3 regions of the Streptomyces sp. NPDC015346 genome follow, and region 2 is predicted to be linked to each of the others. Evidence: riboswitches for the same ligand, from Rfam matches in the RefSeq annotation. Region 2 holds a riboswitch; each other region holds the start of a gene.
The links. A riboswitch is a leader RNA that binds a small molecule or an ion and turns the genes downstream of it on or off. The one in region 2 is predicted to bind thiamine pyrophosphate.
Positions count from the first base shown of each region.

Region 1 (7,046 bases), on a different contig from region 2:
GTACGCCCGCGTGCCCGTGCAGGGTCACGCCACCGAACCGCCCACCGAACCACCCGCCGAGCAGTCCGCCGGGGCCCACGGGGTCCCCGTCGCCCCGCCGGTGCCGCTCGGTCCCCCCGTCGACGCCATCGCCCCGCCGGTGCCGCTCGGTCCCCCGGTCGGCCCCGCCTCGTCGCTCGCCCCCACCCTCCGGCTGAGCCACGTCACCACGCCGCCCGCCGCCGGTTCGTCCATCGTCGCCGTCGCCACGGGACACCCCGGCAACGCCTTCCCGGAGGACGACCTCCCCGAGGGCTACACCCCCACCGAGCGGGACCTCCCGGTCATCAACCGGGGAGACACCGTGCAGGTCCGCGTCGACCCGGTCCCGTCCCCCGCCCCGGCGCCCGCCGGCGAAGGGCCCGGCCCGCTCTACGTGGTCGGTGACGTCCACGGCTACCTCGACGAACTGCTCGTCGCCCTGCGCGAGCAGCGCCTCATCGACGAGAACGGCGCCTGGGCGGCCGGCAACGCCCGTCTCTGGTTCCTCGGCGACTTCACCGACCGGGGCCCCGACGGCATCGGCGTCATCGACCTCGTCATGCGGCTGTCCGCCGAGGCCGCCGCCGCCGGCGGCTACTGCAAGGCCCTGATGGGCAACCACGAACTGCTCCTCATCGGCGCCAAGCGCTTCGCCGACACCCCGGTCAACTCCGGCGCCGGCACCGCCACCTTCCAGGCCGCGTGGCTGCTCAACGGCGGCCAGAAGCACGACATGGACCGCCTCCAGGACGTCCACCTGCAGTGGATGTCCCGGCTCGACGCCGTGGTGGAGGAGGACGGCCACCTCCTGATGCACTCCGACACCACCGCGTACCTCGAGTACGGCTCCACCATCGAGGACGTCAACGAGACCGTCCACGAGATCCTCAACCGGAACGACGCCGACGAGGTCTGGGACCTCTTCCGGAAGTTCACCAAGCGCTTCGCCTTCCGCGACGACGCCGGCCCCCAGGCCGTGCGGGAGCTGCTCGGCACGTACGGAGGCGGCCGGATCGTCCACGGGCACAGCCCCATCCCGTACCTCCTCGGGCAGGTCGGCACCGAGGACGACGAGGGCGGCGCGGGGCCGGTCGTCGACGGCCCGCACGTCTATGCGGACGGTCTGGCCATCGCCATGGACGGCGGCGTGACGATGGCCGGAAAGCTGCTGGTCGTCCAACTGCCTCTCCAGCGCTGAGGCATAACCCTGCGCATCCGGGGAAGTCGATTTCCGGAAACCCCCTGTCACGCTGTGCCGTAACCGCAATACCATCGGCTCATCCGTAGCAGGCTCTCCTCCGTCTCCGCCCAACTGCCCGTTCTTCCAGGGTCGATCCGGCCAGACGGGGCATCGGGGGATGCACATGAACGTGGCTCCGCACCTGCTGACCGAGGACCGCGCCGAGTTCGAGCGCATCCTCGACGACGCACTGCGCACCGCACACGAACGTCCGGATCTCGCCGAGGTCGGGAAACGGTTCACGACCGAGCAGCTGCGCACGATGGCGCTGAACGCGACGGCGCTGATCACCACCGCGGCGGCGGTCGAGTACGACCACTTCGTGAAGGTCCGTCAGGAAGGCCGCTCACCCAGCGGTACGAGTGTCATGAACGCGGTCCTGACCGGGGACGGCGACGGTGTGAGCGGTCCGGGCGCGGGCATCGTCGCGATCGTCACGGTCCTCGCGCCGGTGCTCTCCGGCACGGCCGCCGTGATCTTCCTGCTGGTGGGCGCCGTTCTGAAGGTGCTCGATCCGGCGATGGTGTTCGCCGAGACCCTGCTGACGGCAGGTCTGCTCTTCGGCTCCGTCGCCGCCGCAGGACTGCTCTGCGCGGCCGCCGGGCTGCTGGTCACGGCGCTGCGCAACCGCCCCACCGAAGTGGGCGCGGCAGCCCCGGGCGACGCGGACGACGAACTGTCCCGGGCCCGCGACGCCTGGCGCCGCGCGCTGATCGAACGGGGCATCCTGCCCTTCCTGCGGGAGGCCTTGGCCGAGCCGGACACCCGCCCGGCCCCGCCCCTGCCGCCCCCGCGGACGTCCCGGATACCGAAGATCGGCTACAGCGGCCCGGACTTCTCCAGCCCGAGCGAGGGCTCCTCGGGCAACCGGCCGACGTTCTCCAGCCCCGACTTCTCCAGCCCCGACTTCGGCCCGCCCGAGCACCGGCCGGAGTGACCCCGACGCGATGCCCCGTCGGGGCGGGCACGTGCCGCACGGCCCCCCATGACCGTGCGGTTCGCGCCCGTCCCGTACGTACGGACGCGGCCGGCTACTCCGCCAGCGGCAGGTAGACCCGGTTGCCGGCGGCCGCGAACTCCGCGGACTTCTCCGCCATGCCGGCCGCGATCTCGTCGGACTTGAGGTCGCCCCCGTGTTCCCGGCGGATGTCCTGCGAGATCTTCATCGAACAGAACTTCGGACCGCACATCGAGCAGAAGTGGGCGGTCTTCGCGGGCTCCGCCGGCAGCGTCTCGTCGTGGAACTCACGGGCCGTGTCCGGGTCGAGCGCCAGGTTGAACTGGTCCTCCCAGCGGAACTCGAACCGCGCGTCCGAGAGGGCGTCGTCCCACTCCTGCGCTCCCGGGTGCCCCTTGGCCAGGTCGGCCGCGTGCGCCGCGATCTTGTACGTGATGACACCGGTCTTCACGTCGTCGCGGTTGGGCAGGCCCAGGTGCTCCTTCGGCGTGACGTAGCAGAGCATCGCCGTGCCCCACCAGGCGATCATCGCGGCGCCGATCCCGGACGTGATGTGGTCGTACGCGGGCGCGACGTCCGTGGTCAGCGGGCCGAGGGTGTAGAACGGCGCCTCCTCGCAGATCTCCTGCTGAAGGTCGATGTTCTCCTTGATCTTGTGCATCGGGACGTGGCCCGGGCCCTCGATCATCGTCTGCACGTTGTGTCGCTTGGCGATCGTGTTCAGCTCACCGAGCGTGCGCAGCTCGGCGAACTGCGCCTCGTCGTTGGCGTCCGCGATCGAGCCGGGGCGCAGACCGTCGCCCAGCGAGTACGTGACGTCGTACGTCGCCAGGATCTCGCAGAGCTCCTCGAAGTTCGTGTAGAGGAAGTTCTCCTTGTGGTGCGCGAGGCACCAGGCGGCCATGATCGAGCCGCCGCGCGAGACGATGCCGGTCTTGCGGCGGGCGGTCAGGGGCACGTACGGCAGCAGCACGCCGGCGTGCACCGTCATGTAGTCGACGCCCTGCTCGGCCTGCTCGATGACCGTGTCCTTGTAGATCTCCCAGGTCAGCTCCTCGGCCTTGCCGTCGACCTTCTCCAGGGCCTGGTAGAGCGGCACGGTGCCGATCGGCACGGGGGAGTTGCGCAGCACCCACTCGCGGGTGGTGTGGATGTTGCGGCCGGTGGAGAGGTCCATGACCGTGTCCGCGCCCCACTTGGTGGCCCAGGTCATCTTCTCCACCTCCTCCTCGATGGAGGAGGTGACGGCGGAGTTGCCGATGTTGGCGTTGACCTTCACCAGGAACCGCTTGCCGATGATCATCGGCTCGATCTCCGGGTGGTTGACGTTCGCCGGCAGCACCGCGCGGCCCGCGGCGATCTCCTCGCGTACGACCTCGGGGGAGACGTTCTCGCGGATCGCGACGTACTCCATCTCCGGGGTGATCTCGCCCCGGCGGGCGTACGCGAGCTGCGTCACCGCCTGGCCGCCGCGGCCCCGGCGGGGCAGTCGCGGACGGCCGGGGAAGACCGCGTCGAGGTTCTTCAGCCCACCGCCGCGCGGCGAGGTGTGCTTGATGCCGTCGTCCTCCGGGCGGACCGGGCGGCCCGCGTACTCCTCGGTGTCGCCCCGGCCGATGATCCAGTTCTCGCGCAGCGGCGGCAGGCCGCGCCGTACGTCGGTGTCGATGGTGGGGTCGGTGTACGGGCCGGACGTGTCGTAGAGCGTCACGTCCTTGCCATTGGTGAGGTGCACCTGCCGGACCGGCACGCGGAGATCGGGGCGCGAGCCCGCGATGTACCCCTTGTGCCAACCCGGCTTGCGCTCGACCCGGCCGTCCTCGCCTTTCTGGCCGTCCTGGCTGGTGGCAGGCGTGCGTGCGTCCTGAATGGTCATGAGACCGATCTCCCTACGCCGGCATTACCCGGTAACAGGTTCGGCGGTCGGCGCAGCGAATCTTCAGCGCCCTCTCAGCCCGGTGCTCCGAGCTCCCGCGTGTGCAAAGGTGCCACCACGCTAGCGTCAACCCGGGCGTGCTGAACAGTGGGCCCCCGTCGTTCTTGCGATGATCGGTCGGTGACTTCCTCGCAGCAGACCCCCGAACCCGACGGCCACGACGTTCATGGGAGCGCCGGCCACGGGCACGGCCACGCCCACAGCCACGGGCCCGCCGCGCCCGTGTCCCGGCATCTGCGCAAGGTCATCGCCGCGGTCCTGATCCCGTTCGCGACCGCCGTGGTGGTCGGACTCGCGGTCCTGTGGCCCGGCGGTGCCCCGGCGCACGAGCGCACCGGTGTCGGCTTCGACCGCCAGACCGAGCAGGGCAAGGTCGTCTCGGTCGAGCGGATCGACTGCAAGGACGTGAACGCCGCTCAGGTCCCGCCGACCGACGACACCTCCACGCCCCAGGGGCGGGAGGCGGTCGCGGCCCAGCAGGGCGAGTGCGAGAAGGCGACGATCGAGGTCACCACCGGAAACGACAAGGGCCGCACCTTCGTCGAGATCGTGCAGCCGGACGCTCCCCGTCAGCTGGACGAGGGGCAGGGCGTGGTGGTGGCGTACGCCCCCGACGCGCCGCGTGACCTGCAGTACTCGGTCACGGACGTGAACCGCAAGGTTCCGCTGACGGTGCTCGCCCTGATCTTCGCGCTGGCGGTCGTGCTGGTGGGCCGGATGCGCGGTCTGATGGCGCTCATCTCGCTCGCGGTCAGTTTCCTCATCCTGACCTTCTTCATCCTGCCGGCGATCCTGCAGGGCTCGAACCCGCTGGTGGTGGCGGTGGTCGGATCGAGTGCGATCATGCTGATCGCCCTCTACATGTGCCACGGCCTCTCGGCCCGTACCTCGGTCGCGGTGCTCGGGACCCTGATCTCGCTGCTGCTGATCGGGCTGCTCGGCTCGCTCTTCATCGGCTGGGCCTCTCTGAGCGGCAACACGGACGACAACACCGGTCTGATCCACGGGCTGTACCCCGGCATCGACATGTCCGGTCTGCTGCTCGCGGGCGTCATCATCGGTTCGCTCGGTGTCCTCGACGATGTGACGGTGACCCAGACCTCGGCGGTGTGGGAGCTGCACCAGGCCGATCCGAGGATGGGGCCGCGGGCGCTGTACCGGGCCGGGATCCGGATCGGACGCGACCACATCGCGTCCGTGGTGAACACGCTGGTGCTCGCCTACGCGGGCGCGGCCCTCCCCCTGCTGCTGCTCTTCTCCATCGCGCAGAGCAGCGTGGGCACCGTGGCCAACAGCGAACTGGTCGCCGAGGAGATCGTGCGGACGCTGGTGGGCTCGATCGGTCTGGTGGCCTCGGTGCCGGTCACCACCGCGCTGGCCGCGCTGGTGGTCTCCGCCGACCGGCCGGCGTCCGGCTCCGCCGGAGCCCCGGGGTCCCCGGGGTCCGCGGGGTCAGCGGGTCCTCTGGGCTCCCCGGAGAAGCGTTCGTCCAAGGGCGGGCGGCGGCGCCGGGCGAAGTGACCGGCCCGGCGGGGGCGTTCAGCCCGCGTTCTCCTCCGCGAGAATCCGGCCGAGCGCCGCCTCCAGGTTGTCCTCGAAGTCACCCCACGTCCGTTCCTGACCGAGTGGGACCAGCTTGTCCGTTCGGTCGAGGAAGGCGACCAGCGGCGGGGCGCTGACCCGGAACAGGGCCCGGTCGCTGCCGACCTGGAGCCGGATGGCGACGTCCGCAAGATCCTCGGGCGCGGTCGGCGCGATGTGGACGTCGCCGTCCCCGCTCGGCCGGTTGATCCCGTCGATCAGCAGCTCCCGGCCGAACGCCCAGGTCACGGGCGTGTCGCCGGGAAGGTGGAAGGTCATCCGCACCGCGTAGGGATCCCGGCTGTCGTATCGCAGTTCCACCGGGATTCTGAAGGAGAGCTCCTCGGAGACCAGGAAGCTCATCAGGACCTCGGCCTGAACCGACTCTCGCATCGTGTACCCCGCAGTAGATGAAGCAGATGTGTGAGCACAGCCGCTGAAAGCTGTGGTCGAAACGGCCAGGAATGATCCCCCATGGCCCTCTTGACGCAATCGTGCTGTACGCGCTAGCAGATCACAAGGAGTGATTTTTCAGATACTGATAGAGAAAGCGAACGAGCTGAAGAGCCTTCCGATCTCGTTCTGTAGTCGATCGACTGCGGGGAGCAACCGTTCTTCCTGGTGAAGGGGGAGGGAAATAGCCATGGCGGCCGCCGTCGACCCGGCCGTGATGGGGATGGCGGCGCAGACCGTGCCGAGCGCATATTCCTGACGCTCCACCAGCGGTTCCATTCGCCCCATACCGCCCAAACGATCCAAAAGCATCCGCCGGTTACGCACCGTATACGGAGTGATGGATTCGACCGGATGCCGGTCGAGGTGGTCTTGACGGCTCTTCAGATCGAGTTGGCTCAGCAGGCACTGGCCGATCGCATGGGCGTGACCCGTCTCGCGGAAGTCGGCCCACTCGTCCACCGCGGGGGCGGAGGCGGTGTCGGCGACGGCGACGAGCTCGATCTCACCCTCGCGGTAGATGGCGAAGTAGACGGGGACGCCGATCTCGTCGCGCCAGTGCGCGAGCGAGTCTTCGATCTTGGTGCGACGATTCTGCAGAACTCCGCCGCCGGCCAGCCGACCGGCGGCGTCGCCGAACACGAACACGCCCTTCTCCCGGCGCAGATACCCCTCATGCGTCAGGGTGCGCAGCAGGTGGTACGCGGTGGGGAGCGGGAGTCCCGCTTCGCGCGCGAGCTGCTTGGCGGGGGCTCCGTCCTCGTGGGAGCCCACGGCCTCCAGAAGTCTCAGCGCCCGCTGCACCGAGCCGATCAGGGTAGGGACAGCGGATTGCGTAGCCGTGGCCAAAGGTCACC
Region 1 covers NZ_JBIBTW010000009.1:55,348-62,393, reverse strand. The annotation lists gene ACF06X_RS28895 (metallophosphoesterase) at 1-1,219, shown strand, start outside; gene ACF06X_RS28890 (hypothetical protein) at 1,380-2,198, shown strand; gene thiC (phosphomethylpyrimidine synthase ThiC) at 2,293-4,095, opposite strand; TPP riboswitch at 4,089-4,204, opposite strand; gene ACF06X_RS28880 (YibE/F family protein) at 4,276-5,676, shown strand; gene ACF06X_RS28875 (SsgA family sporulation/cell division regulator) at 5,695-6,129, opposite strand; gene ACF06X_RS28870 (IclR family transcriptional regulator) at 6,268-7,038, opposite strand.
Region 1: it holds a riboswitch for thiamine pyrophosphate, as region 2 does, so the genes downstream of both, thiC (phosphomethylpyrimidine synthase ThiC) here and thiO (glycine oxidase ThiO) in region 2, are expected to answer to the same signal.

Region 2 (7,046 bases):
GTGGTGTGGTCGGAGTGCTGGTGGTGTGCGTGTGCCTCGTGCTGCATGAGAGCCCCCAACGTCCGTAGCGGTTCCTCTTCAGAAACCCGTATACCCCACGGGGGTATTCCTGAACGGGGGGATTCCTGAACGGGAGTCTCAGCCTCTGAGCTTCTTCAGCCGCTCCACGTCCGCCCGATGGCCTTCCTTCCCGCCCGGCGTCTCGATGACCAGCGGAACCCCGTCCGTCGCCGGATGGCGCATCAGCTCGCGGAACGGCTCCTCGCCGATGTGTCCGGCCCCGATGTTCGCGTGCCGGTCCTTGTGCGCGCCGACGACGTCCTTCGAGTCGTTGGCGTGGATCAGCTTCAGCCGTCCCTCGCCGACCGTCTCGACCAGCAGGTCGAGGGTCTGGATCATCCCGTGCGGCCCGGCGAGGTCGTGGCCGGCCGCGAAGATGTGGCAGGTGTCCAGGCAGATGCCGAGCTTCGGGTGGCGGTCGAGCGCCTCGAAGTACGGGCCGAAGTCCCACGTCCGAGAGCAGAGCGAGAAACCCTGCCCGGCAGTCGACTCCAGGAGCAGGAACGGGTCGTCCGGGTGGGTCAGCTCGTCCAGCAGCGGCAGCATCCGCTCCCGTACCTGCGCCAGCGCCTCCTCGCGCGGGCGGCCACCGGTCGCCGAGCCGGTGTGCACCACGACGCCCCGGGCGCCGATCTCCCGGCCGCGCCGCAGCGAGTGCCGCAGCGACTCCACCGACCTCTCGACGGTGGCCTCGGTGTGGGAGCCGAAGTTGATCAGGTACGGGGCGTGGACCCAGGCCGACAGGGACTCCGCCTCGCACGCGGCGCGGAACAGCTCGTCCTGCGCCGGACTGCCGACCGGGGTGGCCCAGCCGCGCGGATTGGCGACGAAGACCTGCACGGTCTCCGCGCCCAGCTCGCGGGCGTAGGCGAGACCGGTCGTGGCGAGGCCGCCGGCCACGGGGACATGGCCGCCGACGGGGTTGCGCATGAGTGCTTACAGTCCCTTGATCGTGAGAGTGATGGTGGAGCCTTCCGGGGCGGTGGAGCCGCCGTCGACGGACTGGCCCGAGACCGTGTCGCCGAGGAAGGGGAAGGTCTTCTCGACCTTCACGTCGAAGCCCGCGTCCTCCAGTGCGGAGCGCGCGTCGTCGGCCTTCTCGCCGACGACGTCGGGCACCTCGATCATGCGCGGGCCCTTGGAGACGGTGAGGGTGATCGTGTCGCCCTCGGCCGCGCGGCTGCCCTCCGCGAGGGACTGGGCGGCGACCGTGCCGGCCTCCTCGGGGGAGTGGATCCGCTCGGGAGCGACCCGCACGGTCAGCCCGGCGTCCTGGAGGGTACGGGTGGCGTCGGCCACCGACTCGCCGGCCACGTCGGGGACGTCGATCGGCACACCCTTGCTGACGACCAGGGCGACGGCCGAGTCGGGGCTGCGCTCCGTGCCCGGCTCGGGGTCGGAGGAGATGACGGCGCCCTGGGCGATGTCCTGGCTGAAGGCGGACGTGATCACGCCGGCCGCCAGGCCCTCCCGCTCCAGGAGCTTCCTGGCCTGCGCGAGCGGCTTGCCCTTGAGGTTCGGGACCTTCACGATCTCCGGGCCGCGGGAGATGGTGAGCGTGACCGTGCCGTTGCCGCGGATCCGCTCTCCGGAGGCGGGGTCGATGGCCATGACCGTGCCGCGTTCGTAGACCTCGCTGAAGGCGCGCTTCGTGGCGCCGACGCCCAGGCCGGCGTCCGTGATCCGCTTCGTGGCCCGCGCCTCACTCTGGCCGAGCACCGCCGGGACGCGGGTGAACTGGCCGGAGTTGATGTACCAGACGCCGGAGCCGATCCCCAGCGCGAGCAGCACGGCGGCGACCACGAGCAGCGGGCCGCGGGGGCGGCGGGACACCGCCCGGCGCGCCGCGCGCGGCTCGGGCGGGGGCATGGTGAGCCGGCTGGTGTGCTGGACCCGCTGGGCCTCGGCGGCCGGCGGCGTCCGCGGGATGACGCTGGTCCGGTCCTCGGAGGCGTCGCGCTCCTCACCCGGGGCGTGCGCCTGCGGCGGTACGGCGTCCAGCTGCTCGTCCCCGAGCGCGGCGCGGGCCTCCCGGGTCCTGGCGAGCAGCGCGACGGCGTCGTGCGGGCGGACGTCGGGGTTGCGGGCGGTGGCGGTGGCCACCAGCTCGTCCAGCTCCAGGGCGAGCCCGGGGACGGCGGCGGAGGGGGCGGGGACGTCGGTGTTCAGGTGCCGGTAGAGGACCTGCGCGGGCGTGTCCCCGCCGTGCGGCTTGCCGCCGGTGAGCATCTCGTACAGCACGACACCGCAGGCGTACACGTCGGCGCGGGTGTCGGCGGTGCCGTGCTCGATCTGCTCGGGGGCGAGGTAGGAGACGGTGCCGAGGACGGAGCCGGTGGTGTTCGTCGCGGATCCCACGGCCCGTACGAGACCAAAGTCGGCGACCTTGACCCGGCCGTCGTCCCCGATCAGGACGTTCTCCGGCTTCATGTCCCGGTGCACGAACCCGGCGCGGTGGGCGGCGCCGAGCGCGGCGAGGACCGGCTCCAGGATGTCCAGCGCGGCCCGGGGCCGCAGGGCGCCGCGCTCGCGGAGCACGTCGCGCAGGGTGCACCCGGCGACGTACTCCATCGCCAGATAGACGTACGCGCCGTCCGCGCCCTGGTCGAAGACGCCGACCACGTTGGGGTGGGAGAGCCGGGCGACCGACTTGGCCTCACGGATGAACCGCTCGACGAACGCGACGTCGGTCGCGAGCGCCGGATGCATCACCTTGAGCGCGAGCACCCGGTCGAGCCGGGTGTCGACGGCCCGGTAGACCGTGGCCATCCCGCCGACGGCGATGCGCGCGTCGACGCGGTAGCGGCCGTCGAGCAGCTGCCCGACGAGGGGGTCCTGGAGGGTCGTATCCACGGCGTCGAGTCTACGAGCCGCCGCGGACACCCCCGCCGCGCAGGCCTGTACCGCAGCACACCTGTGACGCGAGGGCCCGGGCGCGGGGGCCGCGCCCAGGCCGACCGGGGCGTGGTCCCCGCGCCCGGGCAGGACGTACCGGCCTGGGCGCAGTACCGGCCTGCGCGCCGGTCGGCGCACAGGTCAGAACGCCGGGCGTTCCGGGTCCAGGGCGGCGCGGCCCTCGACCGGGGAGGAGGCCTCCGCGAAGTGGCGGCGCGGGATCCGGCCCGCCCGCCACGCCAGCCGGCCCGCCTCCACCGCGTGCCGCATGCCCCGCGCCATCAGCACCGGCTCCTGTGCCCGGGTCACCGCCGACGCCAGCATCACCGCCGCGCACCCCAGCTCCATCGCGAGCGCCGCGTCCGACGCCGTCCCGGCCCCCGCGTCGAGGATCACCGGAACCCCCGCCCGCTCGACGATCAGCTGGAAGTTGTGCGGGTTGCGGATCCCGAGCCCGGAGCCGATCGGGGAGCCGAGCGGCATGATCGCCGCGCACCCGACGTCCTCCAGCTTCCGCGCCAGGACCGGATCGTCGTTGGTGTACGGCAGGACCGTGAACCCGTCGTCGACCAGCGTCTCCGCCGCGTCCAGCAGCTCCACCGCGTCCGGCAGCAGGGTCCGCTCGTCGGCCACGACCTCCAGCTTGATCCACTCCGTGCCGAGCGCCTCGCGCGCGAGGCGCGCCGTCAGCACGGCCTCGCCCGCCGTGAAGCAGCCCGCCGTGTTCGGCAGGACCCGGATGGCGAGCCGCTCGAGGACGGAGAGGACCGAGCCCCGCACCGTCGGGTCCAGGCGCCGCATCGCGACGGTCGTCAGCTCCGTACCGCTGGCGATCAGCGCGCGTTCGAGGACGTCCAGGCTGGGAGCCCCGCCGGTGCCCATGATCAGGCGCGAGGAGAACTCCGTACCGCCGAGGAGGAAGGTGTCGTCGGACATCGCGCTCAGCCCCCCTGCACCGCGGTGAGGACCTCGATCCGGTCGCCCTCGCCGAGGACGGTCGCGGACCACTGGCTGCGCGGCACGACGGTCTCGTTGACGGCCGCGGCCACGCCCGACGGCGCGGCGGAGAGGGTGGCGACGAGGGCGTCGAGGGTCGTGGGGGCGGCGAGGACGCGTGCCTCGCCGTTGACGGAGACGTTCATGACGGAGACGTTCATGCGGGCTGCTCCTGACGTACGTGAGCGGGGGAGAAGCGGCGGGGGGTGAAGGGGCGGGCCTCGTCCGGCAGCACACCGGTGACGAGGAGATCCGCCATCACGTCGCCGGTGACGGGGGTGAGCAGGACCCCGTTGCGGTAGTGGCCGGTGGCCAGGTGGAGACCGGGCAGGCCGGTCGGGCCCAGCAGCGGCGCGTTGTCCGGCGAGGCGGGGCGCAGACCCGCCCGGGTCTCGGTGAGCGGCAGCTCGGTGATGCCCGGCACCAGCTCATGGGCGTCGCGCAGCAGTTCGTACACCCCGCCCGCCGTGACGGTGGTGTCCCAGCCCAGCTCCTCGCTGGTCGCGCCGACGACCAGCTCGCCGTTCTCGCGCGGCACCAGATAGACCTGGCTGCCGCGCACGACGGCCCGGACCGTCCGGGAGAGGAACGGCGCGTACGCGGGCGGCACGGTCAGCCGCAGCACCTGCCCCTTCACGGGCCGTACGGGCGGCAGGACCTCCTCCGGCACGCCGCCCAGCCGGCCGCTGAGGCTGCCCGCGGCCAGCACCACCTGGTCCGCGGCCTCCTCGCGGCCGTCGGCGAGGACCACGCCGGCGGCCCGCTCCCGCACCACCGCGAGGCGGTCCGCGACGCTCCGGTGGAAGACCACCCCGGCCCGCTCGCAGGCGGTGACCAGCGCGGCGGCGAGCCGGCGCGGATCGACCTGGTGGTCGCCGTCGACCCGCAGCCCGCCGCGCACCCCCGGTGCCAGCATCGGCTCGAGGCGGCGGCAGTCGCGCCCGCTGAGCCACTCCGACTCCAGGCCGCACCGGGTCTGCAGGGCGTGCAGCTCGCGCAGGTGCGCCCGGTCGTCGGCGTCGAGCGCGACGGCGAGGGTGCCGCAGGCGCGGTAGCCCACGTCCTGTCCGGTGGCGTCCTGGAGTTCGGCGACGAAGTCCGGATAGCGGCGCGCCGAGGCGAGGTTGAGACCGAGCAGGGTCTCCTCGCCGTAGTGGAGCTCGGTGACGGCGGCGAGCATGCCGGCCGCCACCCGGGCGGCCCCGCCCCCGGGCTCCGGATCGACGACCGCGGTGCGCAGACCGCGCTGCGCCGCCCGCCAGGCCGTGACCAGGCCGATGATTCCGCCCCCGATGACGAGGACGTCAGATGTGCTGCATGTACGCGACATGGGCGTCCAGCCCCTCCCTTCGCCGGCATGACCCGGATCAGGTTCGTACGGTCGGAGGCCGGTCAGCCTCCCTCTCAGCCCGGTGCGTCCGGGCTCCCGCGTGTGCTCTACGTTGGCCGTCAGACTATCCCCCGCCGCCGACACCCGGTAAGGGAGCCTCGGTGGCGGCTCGAGCGGCCGCCTTCCTGACGTGCCGTCAGGTGCGTAAGGTGATCGGGTGAGCGAGCAGAAGCAGGCACAGCAGCGGGTCGTGATCGTGGGCGCCGGTATGGCGGGGGTGCAGACCGCCGTCGCCCTGCGCGAACAGGGATTCACAGGCCCGATCACCCTCCTCGGCGCCGAACCGCACCAGCCCTACGACCGTCCCCCGCTCTCCAAGGCGGTGCTCCTCGGCAAGGCCGAGGACTCCGCCTTCGACGTCGACTTCGAGGCGCTCTCCATCGAACTGCGCCTCGGCGTCGAGGTGACCGGACTGCGCCCCGACGCCCACGAGGTCGACACGGAGGCCGGGCCCGTCCCGTACGACATCCTGGTCGTCGCCACCGGCGCCGAGCCCGTCACCCTGCCCGGCACCGAGGGCGTCCCCGGCGTCCACCTGCTGCGCACCCTCGACGACGCCGCCCGCCTCAAGCCCGTCCTGGAGCGGCGTCACGACATCGTGGTGGTCGGCGCCGGCTGGATCGGCGCCGAGTTCGCCACCGCCGCGCGCGAGGCGGGGTGCGCGGTCACCGTCGTCGAGGCCGCCGACCGGCCGCTGGCCGGCGCGCTGCCCGCCGAGGTCGCCGCCCCGATGGCCCAGTGGTACGAGGAGAGCGGCGCCGCACTCCTCACCCACGCGCGCGTGGCGCACGTCGAACCCGGCCGGGTCGTCCTGGCCGACGGCCGGGAGCTGCCCGCCGAAGCCGTCGTCGTCGGCATCGGCGCCCGCCCCGCCACCGGCTGGCTCGCCGGCTCCGGCATCGCCCTCGACGCGGGCGGCTCCGTCACCGCCGACGAGCGGCTGCGCACCTCCCTGCCCGACGTGTACGCCGTCGGCGACTGCGCCTCCTTCCCCTCCGCCCGCTACGGCGAACGGCTCCTCGTCCACCACTGGGACAACGCCCTTCAGGGCCCGCGCACCGTCGCGGCCGACATCATCGGCGAGGCCCCCCAGGTCTACGACCCGGTGCCGTACTTCTGGTCCGAGCAGTTCGGCCGGTTCGTGCAGTACGCCGGCCACCACACGGGCGCCGCCGAGCTGGTCCGGCGCGGCGACCCGGCGGGCCCCTCCTGGTCCGTCCTCTGGCTCCGCGACGGGCTCCTGGTCGCCCTGCTCGCCGTCGGCCGCCCCCGCGACCTGGCCCAGGGCCGCAAGCTCATCGAGTCCGGCACCCCCCTCGCCCGCGAGCGCGCCGCCGACCCCTCCGTACCCCTGAAGGCGGCAGTCCGGTAGGGCTCGACTTCCGGCTGTCGGTCCGGGATGGCAGGCTTGTCCACGTGACCGAGATTGACGCAAGAATCGATGCTCTCGTCCCCGCCTGGCTCTACCTCCCCGACATCGCGGAAATGCTCGATGTCGAGGTGACGCGTGTGCGGCAGCTGGTCAAGGAGGGCCAGCTCATCGCCGTGCGCCGCGGTGAGAACAAGGCGCTTCAGGTGCCCGCCGCCTTCATCGACGGCGACAAGGTCGTCAAGGGCCTCTCCGGCACCCTGACGCTCCTGAAGGACGACGGCTTCACCGACGAAGAAATGCTGGAGTGGCTCTTCACTCCCGACCCGACCCTGC
Region 2 covers NZ_JBIBTW010000001.1:946,780-953,825, forward strand. The annotation lists gene ACF06X_RS04300 (DUF4396 domain-containing protein) at 1-47, opposite strand, end outside; gene ACF06X_RS04305 (deoxyribonuclease IV) at 139-990, opposite strand; gene pknB (Stk1 family PASTA domain-containing Ser/Thr kinase) at 997-2,913, opposite strand; gene ACF06X_RS04315 (thiazole synthase) at 3,097-3,891, opposite strand; gene thiS (sulfur carrier protein ThiS) at 3,897-4,097, opposite strand; gene thiO (glycine oxidase ThiO) at 4,109-5,281, opposite strand; TPP riboswitch at 5,279-5,391, opposite strand; gene ACF06X_RS04330 (NAD(P)/FAD-dependent oxidoreductase) at 5,499-6,713, shown strand; gene ACF06X_RS04335 (Rv2175c family DNA-binding protein) at 6,758-7,046, shown strand, end outside.

Region 3 (7,046 bases), on a different contig from region 2:
TGGCGCCGGATCGTCGAGGTCAACCTCCTCGGCAGCGCCGTCACGGCACGCGTCTTCCTGCCCGCCCTGCGGTCGACCCGCGGCCACTACCTCCAGGTCTCGTCCCTCGCCGCGATCGCGCCCTCGCCGATGATGACGGCGTACGGAGCCTCCAAGGCCGGCGTCGAGGCGTTCGCGTACGCCCTGCGGGCCGAGGTCGCGCACCTGGGCGTGACGGTCGGCGTGGCCCGCCTCGCCTGGACCGACACCGACATGATCCGGGCGGCCGAGGAGCACCCCGTCATGCGTGAGCTGCGCCACCACATGGCCTGGCCCGCCTCCCGGGTGCGCTCCCTCGACGGTGTCGGCGAGCGCCTGGCCCGAGGCATCGAACGCCGCCGCCCCGCCGTGAACCTGCCGCCCTGGCTCCGCGCGGTGCGCGCGGCCGCCCCGCTGCTGCCCGGCCTGGTCGCCCGCCACGCCCGCCACGTCCTGCCCCGCCTCGACGACGCCGACCTCGCCCCCACCGGCCTCCTCGGCCCGGGCGGCGCGGCGGACCGGGCGCGCACCGAGCTGGAGCCTCGCACCGGGCTGGAATCTCACAGCGGGCCGGAGCCTCGCACCGGAGCCTGAAGCGGCCGGCCTCCCGGCGGCCGGCCTCCCGGCGGCCGGCCTCCCGGCGGCCGGGCTCCCCGCGGCCGGGCTCCCTGCGGCCGGATCTCTTCGGATCCGGTCCACGCGCGCGCGTCTGCGACACTGGTAGCACCATGCCCAAGCCCGGAGAACTCACTTTCGTCGCGCCCCGCGGAGCCAAGAAGCCGCCGCGGCACATCGCCGACCTCACGCCCGCCGAGCGCAAGGAGGCCGTCGCCGCGATCGGCGAGAAGCCGTTCCGCGCCAAGCAGCTGTCCACGCACTACTTCGCGCGGTACGCCCACGACCCCGCCGAGTGGACCGACATCCCCGCGGGCTCCCGCGAGAAGCTGCGGAGCGAGCTGCTGCCGGACCTGATGTCCGTGGTCCGGCACATCTCGTGCGACGACGACACCACCCGTAAGACCCTGTGGCGGCTGCACGACGGCACGCTCGTCGAGTCCGTGCTCATGCGCTACCCGGACCGGGTGACCATGTGCATCTCCTCGCAGGCCGGCTGCGGGATGAACTGCCCGTTCTGCGCCACCGGCCAGGCCGGGCTCGACCGGAACCTGTCGACCGCCGAGATCGTGCACCAGATCGTCGACGGCATGCGCGCGCTGCGCGACGGCGAGGTGCCCGGTGGGCCGGCGCGGCTGTCCAACATCGTCTTCATGGGCATGGGCGAGCCGCTCGCCAACTACAAGCGCGTGGTCGGCGCCATCCGACGGCTCACCGACCCCGAGCCCGACGGACTCGGCCTCTCCCAGCGCGGCATCACCGTCTCCACCGTCGGCCTCGTGCCCGCGATGCTCCGCTTCGCCGACGAGGGCTTCAAGTGCCGTCTCGCCGTCTCGCTGCACGCGCCCGACGACGAACTGCGCGACACCCTCGTGCCCGTCAACACGCGCTGGAAGGTCCGCGAGGTCCTCGACGCCGCTTGGGAGTACGCGGAGAAGTCCGGCCGCCGGATCTCCATCGAGTACGCCCTCATCCGGGACATCAACGACCAGGCCTGGCGCGGCGACCTCCTCGGGCGGCTGCTCAAGGGCAAGCGCGTGCACGTGAACCTGATCCCGCTGAACCCGACCCCGGGCTCGAAGTGGACCGCCTCCCGGCCCGAGGACGAGAAGGCCTTCGTCGAGGCCATCGCCTCCCACGGCGTGCCGGTCACCGTCCGTGACACCCGTGGTCAGGAGATCGACGGTGCCTGTGGACAGCTGGCGGCCTCCGAACGCTGACCTTGTACTCTGAGCTCGAACACATCTCCATATTCCGACAGGGGAGCGCCACAGCGCTGAGAGTGCGGTCACCGTAGGACCGCAGACCCTCTGAACCTCGCCCAGGTCATTCTGGGTAGGAAGTTCGGTCGCTACTCGAGCTGTTGCGCCCTGCCCACCCCCGGGTGGGCAGGGCCGCGTCTCTTCCTGGTCACACCCAGGAGGAATTTCAGTGAGCACCAAGAAGATGGCCGCCGTGGGCGTAGCCGCCGCGCTGGGCGTCACCACCCTCGCCGCCTGCGGTACCGAGGAGATCAGGGACGCGGCCGGTAAGTCCGGCGAGCCCGCGCCGAAGACCGTGACCCTCGTCAGCCACGACTCCTTCAACGCCTCCAAGGAGGTGCTCGCGGAGTTCACGGCGCAGACCGGCCTCACGGTCAAGGTCCTCAAGAGCGGCGACGCCGGCGAGGCCGTCAACAAGGAGATCCTCACCAAGGGCTCCCCGCAGGGCGACGTCTTCTTCGGCGTCGACAACACCCTGCTCTCCCGCGCCCTCGACAACGGGATCTTCGTCCCGTACGAGGCGAAGGGCCTGGACCGGGTCCCCGCCGAGCTGCGGCTCGACAAGGAGCACCGGGTCACCCCGGTCGACTCCGGCGACATCTGCGTCAACTACGACAAGAAGTACTTCGCCGACAAGAAGCTCTCGCCCCCGCAGACCTTCGACGACCTGGCGAAGCCGGAGTACAAGAACCTGCTCGTGGTGGAGAACCCCGAGCGGTCCTCCCCGGGCCTCGGCTTCCTCCTCGGCACCGCCGCCCGGTACGGCGACGACGGCTGGGTGGACTACTGGAAGAAGCTCAAGGCCAACGGCGTGAAGACCGTCGACAGCTGGGAGCTCGCCTACAACCAGGAGTTCTCCGGCTCCGCCGGCGGCAAGAAGGCCAAGGGGGACCGGCCGCTGGTCGTGTCGTACGCCTCCAGCCCGCCGGTCGAGGTCCTCTACGCCGAGCCGCAGCCCAAGGAGGCCCCCACCGGCGTCTCCACCGGCACCTGCTTCCGGCAGACCGAGTTCGCGGGCCTGCTGAACGGGGCCAAGAACCCCGAGGGCGGCAAGAAGCTGATCGACTTCCTGATCTCCAAGAAGTTCCAGGACGACATGCCGCTGCAGATGTTCGTCAACCCGGTCGTCAAGGACGCCACCCTGCCCGAGCTCTTCACGAAGCACGGTGTCGTCGTCGACAAGCCGCAGACCATGGCACCCGCGAAGATCGCCGAGAAGCGTGACCAGTGGATCCAGCAGTGGTCGTCCCTCGTTCTGAAGTAGGGCGCGACGTCAGGGGAAGCGCGGCGCGGCTCGGCCTCATGGTCGTGCCCGTCGCGTTCTTCGCCGTCTTCTTCGCCTGGCCCGTCGTCTCGATCGTCGAGCGCGGGCTGAGGACGGACGACGGCGCCTGGCGGTTCGGCCGGTTCGGCGAGACGCTGACCCGGCCGGAGATCCTCGACGTCCTGTGGTTCACGCTCTGGCAGGCGCTCGCCTCGACCGCGCTGACGCTGCTGGTCGCACTCCCCGGCGCGTACGTCTTCGCGCGCCTCGACTTCCCCGGCAAGGGACTGCTGCGCGCGGTCGTCACCGTCCCGTTCGTCATGCCGACCGTCATGGTCGGCACCGCCTTCCTCGCGCTCGTCGGCCGCGGCGGGCTCCTCGACGAGCTGTGGGGCGTCCGCCTCGACACCACCGTCTGGGCGATCCTCCTCGCCCACGTCTTCTTCAACTACGCCGTCGTCGTCCGTACGGTCGGCGGACTCTGGGCCCAGCTCGACCCCCGCCAGGAGGAGGCCGCCCGCGTCCTCGGCGCCTCCCGCTGGACCGCCTGGCGGACCGTGACCCTGCCCGCGCTCGCCCCGGCCGTCGCCGCCGCGGCGCTGATGGTCTTCCTCTTCACCGCCGGCTCCTTCGCCGTCGTCCAGATCCTCGGCGGGCCGGCGTACTCCACCCTGGAGACCGAGATCTACCGGCAGACGGTCGACCGCTTCGACCTGACGACGGCCGCCGTGCTCACCCTCGTGCAGTTCACCGCCGTCGGCCTGATCCTCGCCGTGCACGCCCGGACGGTGCGCCGGCGCGAGAGCGCGCTGAAACTCGTCGCGCCCGAACAGACCGCGCACCGCCCCCGGGGAGCGGGCCAGTGGACGCTGTTCGGAGCCGTCCTGCTCTCCGTCGCGCTGCTGATCCTGCTGCCGCTCGGCGTCCTCGTCGAGCGCTCCTTCGCCACCTCCGAGGGATACGGGCTCGCCTACTACCGGGCCCTGCGGTCCGTGGACCCCTCCGGCACCTTCCTCGTGCCCCTCGCCGACACGATCGGCAACTCGCTCCAGTACGCCCTCGTCGCCACCGCCCTCGCCCTCTCCATCGGCGGACTGGCCGCCGCGGCCCTCACCCGGCGGGCCGGGCGGCTGGTACGCGGCTTCGACGCGCTCCTCATGCTGCCGCTCGGGGTCTCCGCCGTCACCGTCGGCTTCGGTTTCCTCATCACGCTCGACGAGCCGCCGCTCGACCTCCGGGCCAGCTGGATCCTCGTGCCCCTCGCCCAGGCGCTGGTCGGCGTCCCCTTCGTCGTACGGACGATGCTGCCCGTGCTGCGGGCCGTCGACGAACGGCTGCGGGAGGCGGCGGCCGTCCTCGGTGCCTCGCCGCTGCGGGCCTGGCGGGAGGTCGACCTGCCGCTCGTCCGGCGGGCCCTGCTCATCGCGGCCGGGTTCGCCTTCGCCGTCTCGCTCGGCGAGTTCGGCGCGACCGTCTTCATCGCCCGGCCCGACAACCCGACCCTGCCGGTCGCCGTGGCCCGCCTCCTCGGACGGCCCGGCGAGCTCAACTACGGCCAGGCCATGGCCCTTTCGACGATTCTGATGGTGGTGTGCGCGGTGTCCCTGCTGCTCCTCGAACGGCTCCGCACCGACCGGACCTCGGGGGAGCTGTAGATGCTGACGATCGAGGACGCGACCGTACGGTTCGGTGAGCGCGCCGCCCTGGACGCGGTGGACCTGGAGGTCGCCGAGCACGAGATCGTGTGTGTGCTCGGACCGAGCGGCAGCGGGAAGTCCACGCTGCTGCGGGCCGTCGCCGGGCTGCAGGCCCTGGACGGCGGCCGGGTGCTGCTCGGCGGCGCCGACCAGGCGGGCGTACCCGTGCACCGGCGGGAGGTCGGGCTGATGTTCCAGGACCATCAGCTCTTCCCGCAGCGGGACGTGGGCGGCAACGTCGCCTTCGGGCTGCGGATGCACGGCGTCGGCCGGGCCGAGCAGAGTGCGCGGATCGCGGAGCTGCTCGACCTCGTCGGGCTGCCGGGGGCCGGGCGCCGGGCCGTGGCCTCCCTCTCCGGCGGCGAACAGCAGCGGGTCGCGCTGGCCCGGGCGCTGGCCCCTAGGCCCCGGCTGCTGATGCTGGACGAGCCGCTCGGTCAGCTCGACCGGGGGCTGCGGGAGCGGCTCGTGGTCGAACTGCGGCAGCTGTTCGGGCGGCTTGGCACGACCGTGCTGGCCGTCACCCACGACCAGGGCGAGGCGTTCGCACTCGCCGACCGGGTGGTGGTCATGCGGGACGGCCGGATCGCCCAGTCGGGAACCCCGCTGGAGGTCTGGCAGCGGCCGGCGTCGGAGTTCGTCGCGCGCTTCCTCGGCTTCGACAACGTCGTACCGGCGACCGTCGACGGCGCCGCCGCCGACACCGTCTGGGGGAAGATCCCGGTCCCCGAGGGCTCGGCGCGGGGCGAGGGGAAGATCCTCGTCCGCCCGGCCGGAGTGCTCCTGGGCGCCCCCGAGGACGGGCTGCCCTGCGTCGTCGAGGCCCGTACGTTCCGCGGCAGCCACGTCGCCGTCCTCCTCCGGCCCGTCGAAGGCCCGCTCCTGGAGGCCGAGTGCACGCTCCGGGACGCGCCGGACGAGGGCGACGAGGTGGGAGTGACGTTCGACGCCGCCGAGGTCGTGGTCCTGCCGGACGAGCGGGGCTGACCACCGGCGTCGGCCCTGGGCCGGCCGCGCGTCCTACGGGACGCGTACGGGCACGGGCTCGGGCTTCTCAGGCTCCGGCTCGGGCGTCACCGGTGTCTCCGCGACCGTCTCGCCCTCCGGCGCGCCGAACCACGCCACCGCCACCGCTCCCGCGACCGCCAGGACGAAGCCGGTCACCGCGAGCCAGGCGAACCCCGGACGGGACGCGTCGCCCAGCCACCACACGCCGATCATGCCCGGCAGCACGGTCTCGCCGACCACGAGCGCCGCCGTCGCCCCGTTCACCGAGCCGATCTGCAGCGCGACCGTGTGCAGATACATCCCGCCGATCCCGGCCACCAGGATCGCGTACAGCGCCGGGTCCGCGAGCAGCGCGCGCAGGTCGAACGGGTCGATGCCGTTCAGCACCCGGACCCCGACGCCGAGCGCGCCGAAGCCGAGCCCCGACAGCAGACCCGCCAGGATCGCCGCCCGGGCGCCCAGGAACCGTACGAGGACGGTGCCGCCCACCATCAGCAGCAGCGAGATCGCGAGCAGCCACCAGTGCGTGGCGATCGGGGTGTGCCCACTGCCCTCCGGGCCCGCCGCGCTCGCCAGGAGCACCAGCGCCGAGCAGACCACGCCGATCGAGGTCCACTCCGCGCGGGTGAGCCGTATCCCCAGCAGCTTGACGCTCAGGACCGCCGTGATGACGAGGTTGGCGCTGATCACCGTCTGGGAGAGGAAGAGCGGAAGCATCCGGGCGGCCAGCGCGCCGAGCCCGAAGCCGACGAAGTCCAGGATCGTGCCGACGACGAACTCCCAGGTCATCGCCGCCTTCGCGGTGGACTGCAGGCTGGGCCCGCCCCGCCCGGTGACCTGTCCGGACGCCGCCGCCTCACGGCGCGCGGACTTGCGGGAGCCGACGGCCTGAAGCACCGAGCCCGTGCCGTAACAGATCGATGCGGCGACGGCGGTCAGCAGTCCAATGAGCACGAGAGGGCTCCGTTTCCGGGTACGCGACGGTGTTCCGACTGCCAGACGTGGGATCGGGCGCCGAAGTTGCCTCGTCCGGACATCCGCGTTGATCAACTGGCCTACGCTGCTGCCCGTGAGCGGAATAGACGTGGGAAACGGAGTGGTCGGCGCCATCCTGGGGGTGGTCTTCGCCGCCCTGTTCCAGCAGTGGACGCAGGACGTCTGGTTCAGGATCAGACGCCGTTC
Region 3 covers NZ_JBIBTW010000005.1:94,906-101,951, reverse strand. The annotation lists gene ACF06X_RS19480 (SDR family oxidoreductase) at 1-612, shown strand, start outside; gene rlmN (23S rRNA (adenine(2503)-C(2))-methyltransferase RlmN) at 747-1,853, shown strand; TPP riboswitch at 1,883-1,993, shown strand; gene ACF06X_RS19470 (thiamine ABC transporter substrate binding subunit) at 2,080-3,159, shown strand; gene ACF06X_RS19465 (ABC transporter permease) at 3,198-4,814, shown strand; gene ACF06X_RS19460 (ABC transporter ATP-binding protein) at 4,815-5,843, shown strand; gene ACF06X_RS19455 (hypothetical protein) at 5,877-6,818, opposite strand; gene ACF06X_RS19450 (hypothetical protein) at 6,934-7,046, shown strand, end outside.
Region 3: it holds a riboswitch for thiamine pyrophosphate, as region 2 does, so the genes downstream of both, ACF06X_RS19470 (thiamine ABC transporter substrate binding subunit) here and thiO (glycine oxidase ThiO) in region 2, are expected to answer to the same signal.